Prosthecobacter dejongeii: one gene and its partner. The main gene of each other region encodes a partner of the protein of the gene in region 2 in a complex. Links are inferred from orthologs where the notes say so. Each region holds a gene or a part of one and is shown on either strand. Other genes may lie near its edges.

Region 1 (7,136 bases), on a different replicon or contig from region 2:
GCAGTGTGCATGTGGCCGCCACCACCTTTCACGATGGCAAGGCTGAGCACAAACTGACGCCGGATGAGCTGCTGCAAATGTATGGCCGCGCGGGCCGCCGGGGCCTGGATGAAAAAGGCTTCGTCGTCACCACCCGCCAGAGCCCCACGCTGATGGATGCCCGGCCTGCTCGGCTGCACCGTGGCGAGCTCCTCGCCTGGCCCATTTTTCTCCGCGTCATGAAGCACGCCTCCCAGACTGGGGCCAACACATTTCAGTCAGCGGAACACTTTGCAGGCCGCCTTTATGCCAAAGCACCGCCTTTGTTAGGCCTCGAGGAAAATGCACCAGAGACCATGCATGCGCCCAAGACGGAAAAGGCGCTATTTGGCCTGGAAGCTACAGAAAAGCAGATCCTCAATTCCAAAGGAGAGTGGGAGCGCCGCGCCAGCACTCCATTGCAACGCTTGCCGTTAGGCATAGTCTGGCTCGCGAGCGTGGACAAAATCGGCCCTGCGTTGAGCATCCCCGGCTTCGTGGCGCGCTTTGCTCACGGCATTGGCCGCGTGGGAAAGATCCGAAAAGATCACTACGGTGTGGAGATCCCCCTGGGGCAGCCTTTGGAGGAAACTCCCGGTCATTTGCGCCCCACGAAAAGCCTGCGCAAGCTGCTGAAACTGCCACGCCGGGCGGAATCGGTACCGCTAGAGGAGATCGAAATCCTGCATTCCCCAGCCCTCGCAGCCGCTTTGTTGGAAGGTCAAAATGGCGATCTCTTTGCCGAGGCACTCCCCCGCCTCACAGGAACGATTGCCAAAGAAGGCCTCGTCTTTGCCATCTTCGATCTCGGCGAAGTGGAGGTGCCCGTGTATCACGATTCCCATGACCGCCCGCTGTTTCAGCCACGGGAACGCACCATCGTGGTGAAGAATGACACCGGTGTTCACGTGGATGAAACGGCCACCACCGCCACAGATCGTCAGCCGCGGCCCGGCTCCCCCATTCATGCTTGGCGCTCGCTCGGGCTCATTGATGAAGCCGGCACGCCGACCCGGAGAGGGGAAATTTTCTCCTTCTTTCAAGGGGGGGAAGGTTTGGCCATCGCAGCCGCTTTGGAGGATGAAGGTTACCCCGTGGATGAAATCATCCCGCACATGGCCAACCTGCGCAGCGGCACCAAATTTGACCTGCCCGTGACCTGCGGATCTGAACGGCTCGGCGCTGCCTGCCGGAATACCTACGGCTTCATCAATCATCCCGGCTACCTGGAAAATGGCCTGCCGTTGGACTATGGCGAGGGCGCTGCCGAACTGCTAGATACCCTCCTGCATCCAGAACGCCCCGGCACCCGCGAACTGCGCCAGGACGTGGCCGAGGGCGATATCTCCCGCGCCTACGTGGAATGGTTGAGCCTGCTCCGCCACATCACTCACGCCCCTGCTCATCCCTGGCGGCGCTGGCTGGCCTTGCAAGAAGAGGCACGCCGAGCCCTGAAGCAGCACGACAAAACCCTGCGCCATCTCTTTCATCTGGACCTGCCACCGCTGACAAACAAACAGCGCCATGGGAAGCCGAAGCATTACCTTCTAACCAAAGGTATGTAAAAAATTCAGACTGCGCATTTGAGCCACAGGATGGCTAACGGAACGAAGTTTCTTAATGGCAAGGGGGCCACTTCATCCATCGGGGACGAATTTAAATTGGACCCGCGAGGGGCTCAGGTTGCTGGCATGCATCTGACTCACCGCTGCGGGTATTCCGAATGAAAACCTTCCATTTAAAAAACCCATGAAAAAATCATCTTATCTCCCCCTAGCTGCTGCTGGCCTGTTTTTAGCCCCTTCTTTGATGATAGCCCAGACTCCTGCGGGTCAACCTGCCAAGGCCGCCACTCCAACAGCGACCGAAGAAAAGCAAGCCGACGCCAAAGACGCCGCTGCTACAGGCACGACAGATCCATCCCGTGTGGATGATGCGGCTAAACTCCCCAAAGGTGTTGTGGAGCAATTCGAAAAACTCGATACGAACAAAGATCGGCTGATCAGCATCCTGGAGTTCGCCTACTTCTCAGAGGCTGAGGCCAATCCGGCGCGTGATGCCAGCAGCTCCACCGGTGTGGGTAAAAATGGCACAGGCCCAGGCACGGCAGGCAGCACCACCGGCAGCACGGGTGGGATCACTGGTAAAGATAACGATGCCAAGCCCCAAGAAACTCCGAATAAAGAGATTCGATTCAAAGAACTGGACGTGAATGCGGATGCGAGCCTGAGCATTGAGGAATTTGCCGCCGCGCGCCCCGCCAATATTGAGGCCACACGTGATGCCAGCAGTTCTACCGGGGTGGGCAAAAACGGCACGGGCCCAGGTACCGCAGGCAGCACCACGGGTAGCACGAATGCCAGCACCAAGAATCTGAACGGTAAAGAAGAGAATTAATTCTCCGGCCCTGCTCTCAAGCAGTGTTCTAACAAAATCCATTTGATAGGCAGGCGGAGCTTAGGCTCCGCCTGTTTTTTTGGAGGTTTGAAGCCAGGCAAAAATGGGCAATCCCCCCTCAGAAAGCAGGATTTTTGCATCCAGCAGACCTACTTTCGTAACCGCGAGTACCTCCACCGGAGGCCGTTTGCATCGTCATTGGCCACGTCCGCCTCCGAAATAGCAGCCATTGAAATCTCTTGCCCCCATGGGCAAAGCGTGTTCTCTGAACACTCCAACTCACCCCATCAACTGACCAACATGACCGAACGTCGCGTCGTTATCACTGGAATCGGAACCGTTTCTCCCTTGGGGAATAACAAAGACGATTTCTGGAAAAACCTCCAGGCTGGAAAGAGCGGCATTCGCCGTATCCAGAGCATGGACACCACCAACTACGATTGCAAAATCGCAGGTGAGGTGGTGGACTTCGATCCCACCCCTTACTTTAACAATCATAAGGAGGCTCGCCGTGCTGACCGCTTTTTCCAGCTCGCCATGGCCGCCTCCAAGATGGCCGTCAAGGATAGCGGGCTCAACCCCGATAGCCTGGACCCACACCGCATTGGCGTCATGGTCGGCAGCGGTATCGGTGGTCTGAGCACCATCGAGACGCAGTATGAAATCCTTTTGAACAAAGGACCGAATCGCGTCTCCCCGTTCCTCATTCCGATGATGATCACGAACATCGCCACGGGCATGATCGCGACCGAGTTTGGCTTCATGGGGCCGAACATGTGCATCACCACCGCCTGTGCCACTTCCAACAACAACATTGGCGAAGCCTGGCGCATCATCAAATTCGGCGATGCCGATGCCATCGTTTGCGGTGGCTCTGAAGCTTCCATCCGCCCGTGCGGCTTGTCTGGCTTTGCCAACATGAAGGCGCTTTCCATGCGCAATGATGACCCGGAACGCGCCTCCCGTCCGTGGGACACTGGCCGTGATGGCTTTGTCATGGGTGAAGGTGCCGGTGTGGTCGTCATCGAGGAGCTGGAGCACGCCAAAAAACGCGGTGCCACCATCTATGCCGAACTCGCCGGTTACGGAGTCACGGCAGATGCCTACCACCTCACCGCTCCGCATCCTGAAGGTCTCGGTGCCTCCAAATGCATGGAGATGGCCTTCCGCCATGCCAAACTGAATCCGACCGATGTGCAGTATGTGAATGCCCACGCCACCTCCACCCCCGTGGGTGACATGTGCGAGCTGCGTGCCATCAAGCGCACCTTTGGCGAATACGCCCAGAAGGGCCTCCTCGTCTCCGGCACGAAGTCCATGACGGGTCACTTGTTAGGCGCTGCGGGCGGTATCGAACTCGCCGCGTGTATCTTGGCCATTCGTGACCAGATCGTCCCTCCGACCATCAACGTGGAAAACCTGGACCCAGAAGTGGATGTGGACATCGTCGCCAACACTGCCCGTGCGACCAAAGTCAATGCCGCCCTGAGCAACAGCTTTGGCTTCGGCGGACATAACTCCGCCCTGCTGGTGAAGAAATTCGAAAACTGAGCTTAGCTCTTTTTCAAAAGCGGTGCCCCTGCCAGTCAGGAGCACCGCTTTTTTTCTGCCCCTTGATCGAGACACTGCCATAGCCCGATCAAATACCTCGAACCTGCAAACCTCGAACACCTAACAAACTTTAATAAAATAATATCACTACTTTTTAACGACACCGCTCAATCATCCTCTTCACGTCCAAAACTGCTTTAGCTCCCCATTCTCAACACTGTTGAATCCCCACCCCAGGCGGAAAAGATGACCTCTCAAAAAAAATTAACGACGGCCTGAATAACTTTTTCAGCACGCCAGTCAGATGCACTGAACTCAAGTTCATCCCTATGAAAAAGATCATCGCCATCCTCGCTGTCGTTACCGGTATCGGCTTTATCACCCCCACGGAATCAAGCGCCCGTGATTACTGCCACAATGACCGCCGCATTGTGAGTTATCATCCTTGTGGAGCCCCGATCTATTCGGTTTACCAGATCTGTGGTCGTGACCGTTACGGTCACCCCATCGGCCACTGGGTGACACAGCACACCAGCCACAGCTCCTGCCGTAGTTGTTACTCGCGCTCCAGCCATCATGGCCATGGTCATGGACACCACCATAGCAGCCACCGCCCCAGCTTCCCCATTCCTCCGCACCATCGTGCCGCCGCTAGCTTTTTCTTTGGCCGCTAATCTGCCCGACTGAAAAATCGATCCTTCCACCGCCTCAGAGCCTTGAGCTTCTGAGGCGGTTTTGTTTTCTTGATTTGCATTTCCCAAACCCCCGTCTCCCGTGATGGAGATGCAACCTGACACCCTCCGCCTCCGCCTTTCAGCCCTGGTAGGTTTGACCGCCATCTGGCTCGGGGCTACAGGAGCCCACGGAAAGCTGCATGATGCCATGCTGGCTGCTGGCACATTGGAAAACTGGAAAACGGGCGTCAGTTACCATCTCCCTCACGCCATATTGCTCGCCAGTCTCGCCCTCGCAGGTGCCATGGGTGGAAAGCGCGGCACCTGGGCGTGGAATTTTTTATTCATCGGCGTGCTACTTTTCAGCGGTTCTCTTTACCTGCATGCCGTCACTCAAACGAAATGGTTGGTCTATGTCACCCCTTTTGGAGGCGTTTGCATGATGCTGGGCTGGCTGCTGCTGCTAGTGGCCCGCTGGCGTCGCGCGTGATTTTGCAAGGTTGCCGCAGGCAAAGATTGAGTCTTGGGAGAATGGCACGTATCGTTTTTATATCTAAATGTCGCGACCAGCCTCTGTCCCCTTCCCACCGCCGGGTCCCTCCGGCGATGACGAGGCGTCCCCAGCTGACTCCCAGGCAGGCATTCAGCTCCCCGCGCCACCACGGGGCCCCCGAGGGCCACGCGATAAAGATGGCCCGCCTTCGCACCGGGATGACATCCTCATTCCTGACTACACGCTGATCAAACGCATAGGCTCTGGAGCTTATGGCGAAGTTTGGCTGGCCCAAAGCGTGACGGGGGCCTACCGCGCCGTGAAAATCGTCTGGCGCGAGGACTTCGAACTCACCCGCACCTTTCATCGTGAATTCCTTGGCATTCAGCAGTTTGAGCCCATTTCCCGTGGCCATCCCTGCATGGTCCACATTCTGCATGTAGGATGGAATGAGCAGCGCGGGTTTTACTACTGCGTCATGGAACTGGCGGATGATGCAGAAGAAGGGCCCAACTTTGAGAGCGTCGCCACTTACGTTCCTCGCACGCTCGGCACGGATATGAAGCGGCATGGGCGGCTTGATCTCATCTTTTGCCGGGATGCTGGCGTCTATCTGGCGGATGCTCTTTACTACATGCACAATCGCGGGTTGACCCACCGCGACATCAAGCCATCCAACATCATTTTCTGTGGAGGCGTCTGCAAGCTGGCAGACATCGGTCTTGTGGCTGGTTTTGGCGAGCGCACCTTTGTCGGCACGGAGGGGTTTGTTCCACCGGAAGGTCCCGGCACGGCCCAGGCCGATATCTACAGCCTGGGCAAGGTGCTTTATGAAATGAGCAGCGGTAAAGACCGCATGGAATTTCCGGAAGTCCCCATCAATCTAGGCGATGATGAATGGCCCTTTTGGCTGGATCTGAATCGTGTGATCTGCAAAGCCTGCGCCCCAGATCTGAAAGAGCGCTTTCAGACCGCAGGCGAGTTTGCTGAAGCCCTGCAACGCGTGGGTGAAAAACGCCCCGAAACCTTCTTCCGTCGTTTTAGCCGTGCAGCCGTTTTCACCTTGGTGGGCTCCGCCCTCACGGGGGCTAGCATCACCGCCGCAAAGTACCAGGATGAGTGGGCCTATGAGCTTCCCCTGCCCATCAAAGCTGCACCGCCACTGCCGCAACCACCGCAGAAAGGCCGCCCCTGGCAGAACGTTTACCGCCAGTGGTTCACCTTCAGCAAGGATCGCCACATCGCGGATCTCCCCGTCGAGGTTACTCTATTTCTCGACTTCCAGAATGCCACCCAGCGTCCAGCAGAGTTCGGCGTGGTGCAGTTCGTCACCCCGGATAAAAAGACCTTGAACTGTGTCATGATCCAGGATGCCGATGCCGATGCGTTTTGTGACTGGATGACTCAGCGAGACCGTCAAAGTGGTCGCCTAGACATTGACCACGAATACTCCTGGCGAGTGGCCAATATCCCCACACAAAAAGGCACCACCACCCGATCCGACTGGCAGGCTATCCGCACCGAAATCGTGCGGGTCCCCTATGGCCGCATCAGTCTGGACAGCACACCCCGTGGGGCCGAGGTCTATGAGGGAGAGCAGTCCGTCGGGCGCACACCCTTGCAACTCTCCCGCGTTCGGGCAGCCAAATTTGAATACGAGGTCAGGCTGCCGGGTTATAAAAGTGAGTTCGCGCGGGGCAATCTCAAAGAGGGCCAAGCCATGAGCTTTAACCTGCGCCTGAAGGCCACTGGCTCGGCGGTTTTTGGCAAGCCCTGGGAAAACAGCCTGGACATCAAAATGGTGCCCATGGGCCGCTCCATGCTGGCCACCATCGAGACCCGGCGGAAGGACTTCGCCGAGTTTGCCCGCAGCACCAATCTACCACCTGTCGAAGGCCGCATCTTGGATGCCGATCTCGATCTCCCCGTCACCCACGTGACGCGTGCCGAGGCCGAGCAATTCTGCCGCTGGCTCACAGATCGTGAACGCGGCAAGGGCCTGC
Region 2 (7,033 bases):
TAGGTCGATGGAAAGAGTCACTCCAAGACCGTGACTGCCATCCAGATCACCGCCCTGAGGATCCACGTAGCGGTAGCTGGCCTCCAGGTATCGGTAATTCAGCATATTGCTGCCATTCATGCTTTGCTGCACGCCACCCCAGGAATTGGACGCCACTGGCTGCTGAAAACCATAGTTGGCCGCAGGAGCCGCAGGCTCCATCATCGTCGGCCCTGCGTAAGGGGAAGACATGGTCGGCGGAGGCAGGGTGGGGGACATGGCTGTATAGCCAGTGCCACCATAAAGACCAGAACCTGCAGGAGGTGGCATGGCTCCATAACCTCCCGTGGCTCCCGGGTAACTCGGAGCACCTGGATACTGGGCACTAGCCAGAGAAATGAGGCTGAAGGTAGCCAGGAGGGAGAGTGCAAAAGCAGGTTTCATGGGCTTCGGGGTAAACCTTGATTATTTAACTATCTTAAATAATATAAAATAATCATGACTGCACTCAATTTTTTTCAATATTCTCACTTTTTGAGTGGTTGCTAAAGTTCGCGACTCATTTCCCCCGTCGGACCAAAGACCGTGGAACCCCCTTGGTCAGGGTGTGTGGATGTGGAACAGCCACTCCTGCAGCCTGTTTAAGTGCCGTGTGATAATGTCGTTTTTTAACAAATTAGAAGTCTCAGTTCTCTCCGGTACTTTTGATCTGGTCTCCCTCCAGCAAGTGGTCATGCAAACGGGCGATGTATTCCTTGAGGCGTTTTTGCACACTCTCAGGGGCTTGACCAGGAAGTGCGTGGATCTGCGCCTGCCAAGGTTTTAGTCGTACCTGCCAGCGATCCAAGACATTGACCGCTTCGATGGCAACGAAGTAAGGCTGGGTTTTCATGTCGGCACAATCGAGAAGGGTGCGTGTGCTGCGCTCTAGCACGGCCGGAGATTGGGCCACGCTGATGAGGGTTTCTGCAGCAGCGATTCGCACACTGGGAGAGCTATCTCCCAGCATTTGCTCGATCTTGGGGGCGTTTGTGCGGATGGCGTTTTCTCCCCGGATGAGGTAACCTTGCACGGCCCAGTAGCGGACGCTGGCATTGGAATGATCCAGCCATTTGGCAAGAGCCTCGGGCTTGGCCAGAGCGGGGTTGGTGGCTAAATCGGCGGCCTCCATCACCGTGGTGATGGGGTAGGCCTCCTCGGTGGCAAAGATGTCTTTGGGAGATTGTGTCTTGGCCTGGGCCAGTCTTTCTCCCTCAGGAATGAAGCCTAGATCCCGCACCTGAGTGAGCCACTGGCGCTGACCTTGGGCGAGACGAGTTTTGATTTCTGCATGGGCCGTTGAATCCGCTAAATTGATAGTTTCCCAGGGATCAGATTCTAGATCGTAAAGTTCTTCTGCGGGTTTGGGTTTCCAAAAACGCGTCTGTGGCTCTGGCAGACGGCCTTCGTCAAATTGGGCTTTCCACACACGGGTGGTGGCCTGCTGAAACATGTAGTTCAAAAACTGGCCATAAGGCAGATGGGGCAGGTAGTTCCGGATGTAAACGTAACGACCGTCGGTCGTGCTGCGAACGAGGTCATAACGCTCATCCATGCGCCCCCGGAAACCGTGGATGAATTCAGGAGCTGGTTTAGCAAATTCCCCACAAATGGCTCTGCCTTGAAAGTAGTCGGGCGGTTTCACGCCGGCGATGCTCAAAAGTGTGGCTGTGAGATCCACAAAGCTGACGAGCTCTTCATTCACCCCACCCGGGGCGTAGCCTTTGGGGGCTAGGTGCTTCCACTTTTCTGGAAAGTGCATGATGAGTCCTACCTGCAAACCCGTGTTGTAAGGCCAGCGTTTAAACCTCGGCATGCCGGGGCCATGGTCACCATAGTGCATGATGATGGTGTCTTCCGCGAGGCCTGCTTTTTCCAATTCATCGAGGTGCTTCCCCAGCTTGCCGTCCATCAAAGTGATGTTGTCATAATACTGGGCCCAGTCATGACGCACCTCTGGCGTGTCGGGATGGAAAGGTGGCAGCGGGGCCTTGGCGGGATCATGAATCAGCGTGTGGGGCCGACGGCGGATCTGACTTTCATGCGTGATGGTGTCATTGAAGACCGCAAAAAAAGGCTGGCCTTCCGCTCGGTTTTTCCAATGGGCTTTGCCGCTGCTCTCATTCCACACGAGATCTTTTTTCCCATCTTTAGGTTTCGTTAGGTTGTAGTCTTCCTTGCTGTTGTTGCTGCAGTAGTAGCCCACACTGCGCAGAAACTGGGGATACATCTGGTGTCCATCAGGCAGAGGAATGTCGCTCCGCATGTGTTCGGCACCATCGGCCGGGGCCCAACGCCCGCTGATGAGGCAGGTGCGCGCAGGCGCACAGACGGGAGCATTCGACCAGCAACGTTTGAAGCGGATGCCTTTGGCAGCGAGGGCATCAATGTGGGGCGTGGTGGCGTAGGTGTCACCATAACAACCGTATTGAGGCCCATTGTCCTCACTGGTGAGCCATAAAATGTTAGGCCGATCTGCTGCAGCAGCAGCGGAGATAACCCCAAAGCAGAAGAGAACAAGTGCGCGAAACATGGCCCTTGGAAACGCGGGCCAGTTTCTACTCTTGCGGCCAAATGGATGCCGCTCTGGTGGGTCAACGTTGCAGAGCTGCGAGTCGCTCCACCAACGGCGGATGACTGTAGTGCAGCCAGACGGTGAGGGGATGCGGCTCAGGGTGAGCGAGGTGATCGCGGGAGAGCTTTTTCAACCCATCCGTGAGCGGCTGGTGGCTACCCACAGCTTTGCGGGCATAGGCATCGGCCTCAAACTCGTGCTTCCGACTCATGGCCAGCCCGAGCAAACCCGTGAGGACGCCGAGCGGCTTGTAAATCATGCCAAAGAGTACAAGCCCCATGCCGACCGGAGTTCCTGAAACGCCAAACGCGGCAAAGAAGCCTGGAGATTTCAGCGCCCAGCCGAGCAGGCCTAACATGAGGGCCATTTCCAAAAGATTGAGAATCAGCATGGTTGGCACATGACGGCATTTGTTATGACCAATTTCATGGGCCAGAATGGCGACGATTTCCTCGGTGGTGTGACTCTTTAACAGCGTGTCATAAAGGGCGATGCGCCGAGTTTTGCCGAACCCGGCGAAGAAAGCATTGGCCTTGGTCGAGCGGCGGGAACCATCCACCACGCTGACTTCTGCCACCGGGAAATCCAGTTTTTGCGCCAGCGCAAAGATGGCGTCTTTGAGTTCGCCATCCTCCATGGGCTGAAATTTTAAAAACACAGGCATGATCACACGTGGGGAGAGCCAAGTCATGAGCAGGATAAACCCGGCCAGGAAGAGCCAGGCATAGAGTGCGGCCCAGGTCTGAGTCTGAAAAAACCAGACTAGAGCGGCGGCTACGGGGAGCCCTAACAAGGCCATGAGGGCGAGGCCCTTAAAGTGGTCCGTGATGAAGGTGCCTAGAGTGGTCTTATTGAAGCCGTGCCGAGACTCCACCCCAAAAGTATCCCAGGCATCGAAGGGGAGGCTGATCCAGGTCTGGGCCAGCATGCTGATGGCGAGAACGACGACGCCGGTGATGACGGGGCCTTTTCCCTGGCTTTCGGCCCAGGTCTGCAGCCAGCCAAACCCGCCGGACCACCAAAAGACAATGAGGATGCCCAGCAGAGTGACCTCCCGGGTAAAACTGACTTTTTTGGAATCGCGGATATAATCCACCAGCTTTTCGCGGGTCTCTTCGGGAAAGACTTCTGCGAGGGATGGGGGAACCGGCCTGCTGAGGCGGGCGAGATTCAGCAACGTGGCGAAGAACTCCAGGTGAAAAACACCCAGCACTCCGATGAGGGCGGCGATAAACCAGGGATTGGAAAGAGACATGAGAGAAGGGGATGTGCTGCCTGCACTGGGCAATAAAGTCCAGCCAAAAAAAAAGCAGACGGTTTCCCGTCTGCTTTTTAAAATGAACTTGGAAAACGAGGATTACTCGGCGTTTTCTTCGACGTAGCGGACGACGTCGCCCACGGACTGAAGCTTCTCAGCTTCTTCGTCTGGAACGTCGATGCCGAACTCTTCTTCGAAGGCCATCACCAGCTCCACGGTGTCCAGGGAATCAGCGCCCAGATCTTCGATGAACTTGGCTTCAGGGGTCACCTGCTCAGGGTTCACGCCGAGCTGTTCGACGATGATGTCACGGACTTTTTCTTGGATGTTGTCTGCCATAGATTGAAGGGGGATGTGCGGCGGAGAGGTAGCGGCTGGTTATTATTTGGCAAGAGCGAATTCGCTCTTTTTTTGCTCTGAGCATCGAAGAAGAACAAAACGGGTTAGCTCGCTTGCCCGGGGTTTTTGGGCGCGGTGGCTGCTGCATCAGGCAACTTCTCGATGAGCTCACCTTTGAAGTGGGTTAGCAAGCGGTCAAGCACGAGGCCCACCTGATCGAATTTAAAATCATCTAAAACGGCTTTTTTCTCGGGGGAATCTGGGGTCTCACGATACCAGGCATAAGCCAGCCCCTTCACGTCCCATTTGCGTTTGTCCACCCGGAAGACTTGGGCGTAATAAATCCGTGTGCCCTGGGGACTCACCCAGTGATCTGGGTAAGCTGTGAGCACGCGGTTGCGATTGAACAACATCATCACTGCCACCACCAAACCAGCAAAAATGGTAGCACTGCCCCACCAGAACTGGCCGGCGATTTCGCGATCTGTCCAGCGGTGTGGTTTTTCACTCCAGCCATGTTCAGCAGCGTAGGAGACCCAGCGTGGAGGCTCGCCATTTTTCCCTGCGGGCAGCCCTTGGGCCTCCGTTTCTTTGACCCATCTCTCCAGTTGATTGGCAGCCTTCGCTTCATCGTAGCTCTTGAGGTGGACTTGCTCAAACCAGTCCTTTTTATCAGCGATTTTGTTCGCCTCATGGTAGCCGTATTGCCAGTCATACAGGAACCATGCGCCCATGAGGACCAGCATGGCGGCCATCATGCTCATGCGACGGAAATACCAGGGGGTAACGCGACAGACGATGACGCTGGCAGATGCTTCAGTGGCAGTGGACTCCATTTCCCATTCAGAGACCCTGCTGTGGCTGGATGCAACCTGCGTTTTTTCGGGGCTGTGATTCCAAACTCAAGTCCTGTTTCTAAAGGCAAGATCCACAAGGCCATTTACACATTCAAAGTCGTATTTTTCGATAACCTCCCAATCTATCTCCTATGATGCTACTTCTGTTTCTCGGTACCATGGCCCTTTCGCTCCTTGCCTCTTGGCGAGTGCGCAGCGCCTACAATCGCTATTCCCAGGTGCGTGCCTCCAGTGGCTACACGGGTGCGCAGATTGCCCAACGCATCCTGGATCTGAACAACATCCGGGATGTCAGCATCCATGCGATGCCGGGACATCTGGTGGACCATTATGACCCAGGCCAGCGGCGTTTGGTGCTTTCGGAAGAAAACTACCACGGCACCTCGGTGGCGGCCCTGGGTATTTCGGCTCACGAATGTGGTCACGCCATCCAGCACCAGCAGCTTTACGGGCCTCTCCAGTGGCGCATGGCCGCTGTAGGCATCACCCAGATTGCGAGTCAGGTGGTCATGTGGATTCCATTGCTGGGTCTGATGGGTGGTTTTTTCCCTTATCACTTGGTCATCACCATCATGGCCATCGGTTTTGGGATTATGATGCTGTTCCAGTTGGTGACCTTGCCCGTGGAGTTCGATGCGACAGCACGAGCTAAAAAAGTACTGGCCAGCACGGGTGCCGTTTCCGCTGGGCCAGAATACAGCGCCATGAGCAAGGTGCTGGACGCGGCAGCCCTCACCTACGTGGCGGCTTTCGTCAGCTCTCTGGCCTACTTCATGTATTACATCCTCCAGATGGTGGGTGGCCGCAGCAATGATGAGTAATCTCCTTGCCATGGGTTTGAAATCCCATGTCTGAATGACCGGACGGACAGATAATGTCCGTCCGGTTTGTTTTTGGGTTAAAGGCTGTTCGGGTTGCCATTGCATGATGCCTTACCTGCGGCCAGATTTGGCCATGCCTGTTCAACCACGTATATTTTCGCCGATGTTTCGCTTCCTTCCTATTCTCCTGCTCGCCCTCAGCGTGTCAGGAACACATGCCCAAGATGCGAAGGCGGAGGCTGCCAAGCAACTGGCTGAAACTCAGCAGCGGCTCAAAAAACTGTCGGCGACGGAATATGAGCTGGATGGTATCCGCATCAATGCAGCGACACGTGAAGTGCGCATCCCCACGAAAGTGGAACTGCAAAAAGCGCCCATCGAATACATGCTCGTCCATGAAACGGGAAAGACGCATGAGAGCGTGCTGACCACAGCCCTGAGCCCCACGGCTATCCAGGTGGCCCTGCTGCTAGCCAATTACCAAGCGGCGACGGAAGGTATGCTGACGAAAGTGCCGGAAGCGGAGCGCCCAAAAATCTGGAAAGAGGAGCCTCCCGCGAAGCCGAAGGCCAACCAGATCAAAATCACCGTGGAATGGAAAGTGGGCGACGTGACCAAGTCTGCCCCGCTTTCTGACTGGGTGCAGCATGTAGATACTCGCAAACCACCGACTGACCTAGGCACCTGGATCTTTAATGGCTCTTATATGGATGAGCGCGGATTCATCGGCCAGCATGAAGGTTCCATCATTGCCGTGTGGCTGGACCGTGGAGCCCTCATCAATTCCCCTGCGGAAGGCAACTGGCGTGATGATCTCTGGATCTCCCTCCCTGCCAATATCCCCGACATCGGCACCCCTGTGACCGTCATCATTTCCCCTGCCCAACCATGAAACTGATCGCTGCTTTATCTTTTGCTCTACCCTCGCTGATCCTAGCCCAGAGCGGCACCCAGCCTGCCCGCCATGAATCTTTGAAACAGGAGATTCGCCTCGCTTATGATCGCGGGTTGGCCTTTCTGAAAGGCAAACAGAACAACGAAACGGGGCAGTGGGGAGATGCGGAGCCGGTGGCCTTCACCGCGCTGGCCATCACCAGTCATCTTTTGACTCCAGGCCGCCAGCCTACAGAACCTGTTTCTGCGGAGATCGAGAAAGCCTATGCCT

The links. Proteins that work in one complex are often made in the same cells at the same time.
Region 1: the proteins of HNQ64_RS19270 (region 2) and fabF are in contact, whole or in part, in a solved structure (PDB 6OKG), measured with the Escherichia coli proteins. The link is inferred for Prosthecobacter dejongeii from one-to-one orthologs.

Annotation. Positions count from the first base shown.
Region 1 is NZ_JACHIF010000003.1:604,817-611,952, reverse strand. The notes cover bases 1,991-4,840. They hold fabF (beta-ketoacyl-ACP synthase II), read left to right. Parts: upstream 1,991-2,715; coding sequence 2,716-3,966; downstream 3,967-4,840. Other genes in these bases: HNQ64_RS10435 (DUF423 domain-containing protein), read left to right, coding at 4,750-4,840; HNQ64_RS10440 (hypothetical protein), read left to right, coding at 4,296-4,640; HNQ64_RS10450 (hypothetical protein), read left to right, coding at 1,991-2,415. Outside these bases: HNQ64_RS10455 (DEAD/DEAH box helicase), read left to right, coding at 1-1,583; more of HNQ64_RS10450, read left to right, coding at 1,768-1,990; more of HNQ64_RS10435, read left to right, coding at 4,841-5,130; HNQ64_RS10430 (bifunctional serine/threonine-protein kinase/formylglycine-generating enzyme family protein), read left to right, coding at 5,198-7,136. UniProt on the Escherichia coli protein: Involved in the type II fatty acid elongation cycle. Catalyzes the elongation of a wide range of acyl-ACP by the addition of two carbons from malonyl-ACP to an acyl acceptor.
Region 2 is NZ_JACHIF010000009.1:251,663-258,695, reverse strand. What follows is about bases 2,571-5,317. They hold HNQ64_RS19270 (acyl carrier protein), read right to left. Parts: upstream 4,191-5,317; coding sequence 3,951-4,190; downstream 2,571-3,950. Other genes in these bases: HNQ64_RS19260 (zinc metallopeptidase), read left to right, coding at 5,179-5,317; HNQ64_RS19265 (hypothetical protein), read right to left, coding at 4,295-5,026; HNQ64_RS19275 (M48 family metallopeptidase), read right to left, coding at 2,613-3,848. Also shown: HNQ64_RS19285 (hypothetical protein), read right to left, coding at 1-423; HNQ64_RS19280 (sulfatase-like hydrolase/transferase), read right to left, coding at 665-2,551; more of HNQ64_RS19260, read left to right, coding at 5,318-5,868; HNQ64_RS19255 (YdjY domain-containing protein), read left to right, coding at 6,032-6,760; HNQ64_RS19250 (prenyltransferase/squalene oxidase repeat-containing protein), read left to right, coding at 6,757-7,033. UniProt on the Escherichia coli protein: Carrier of the growing fatty acid chain in fatty acid biosynthesis.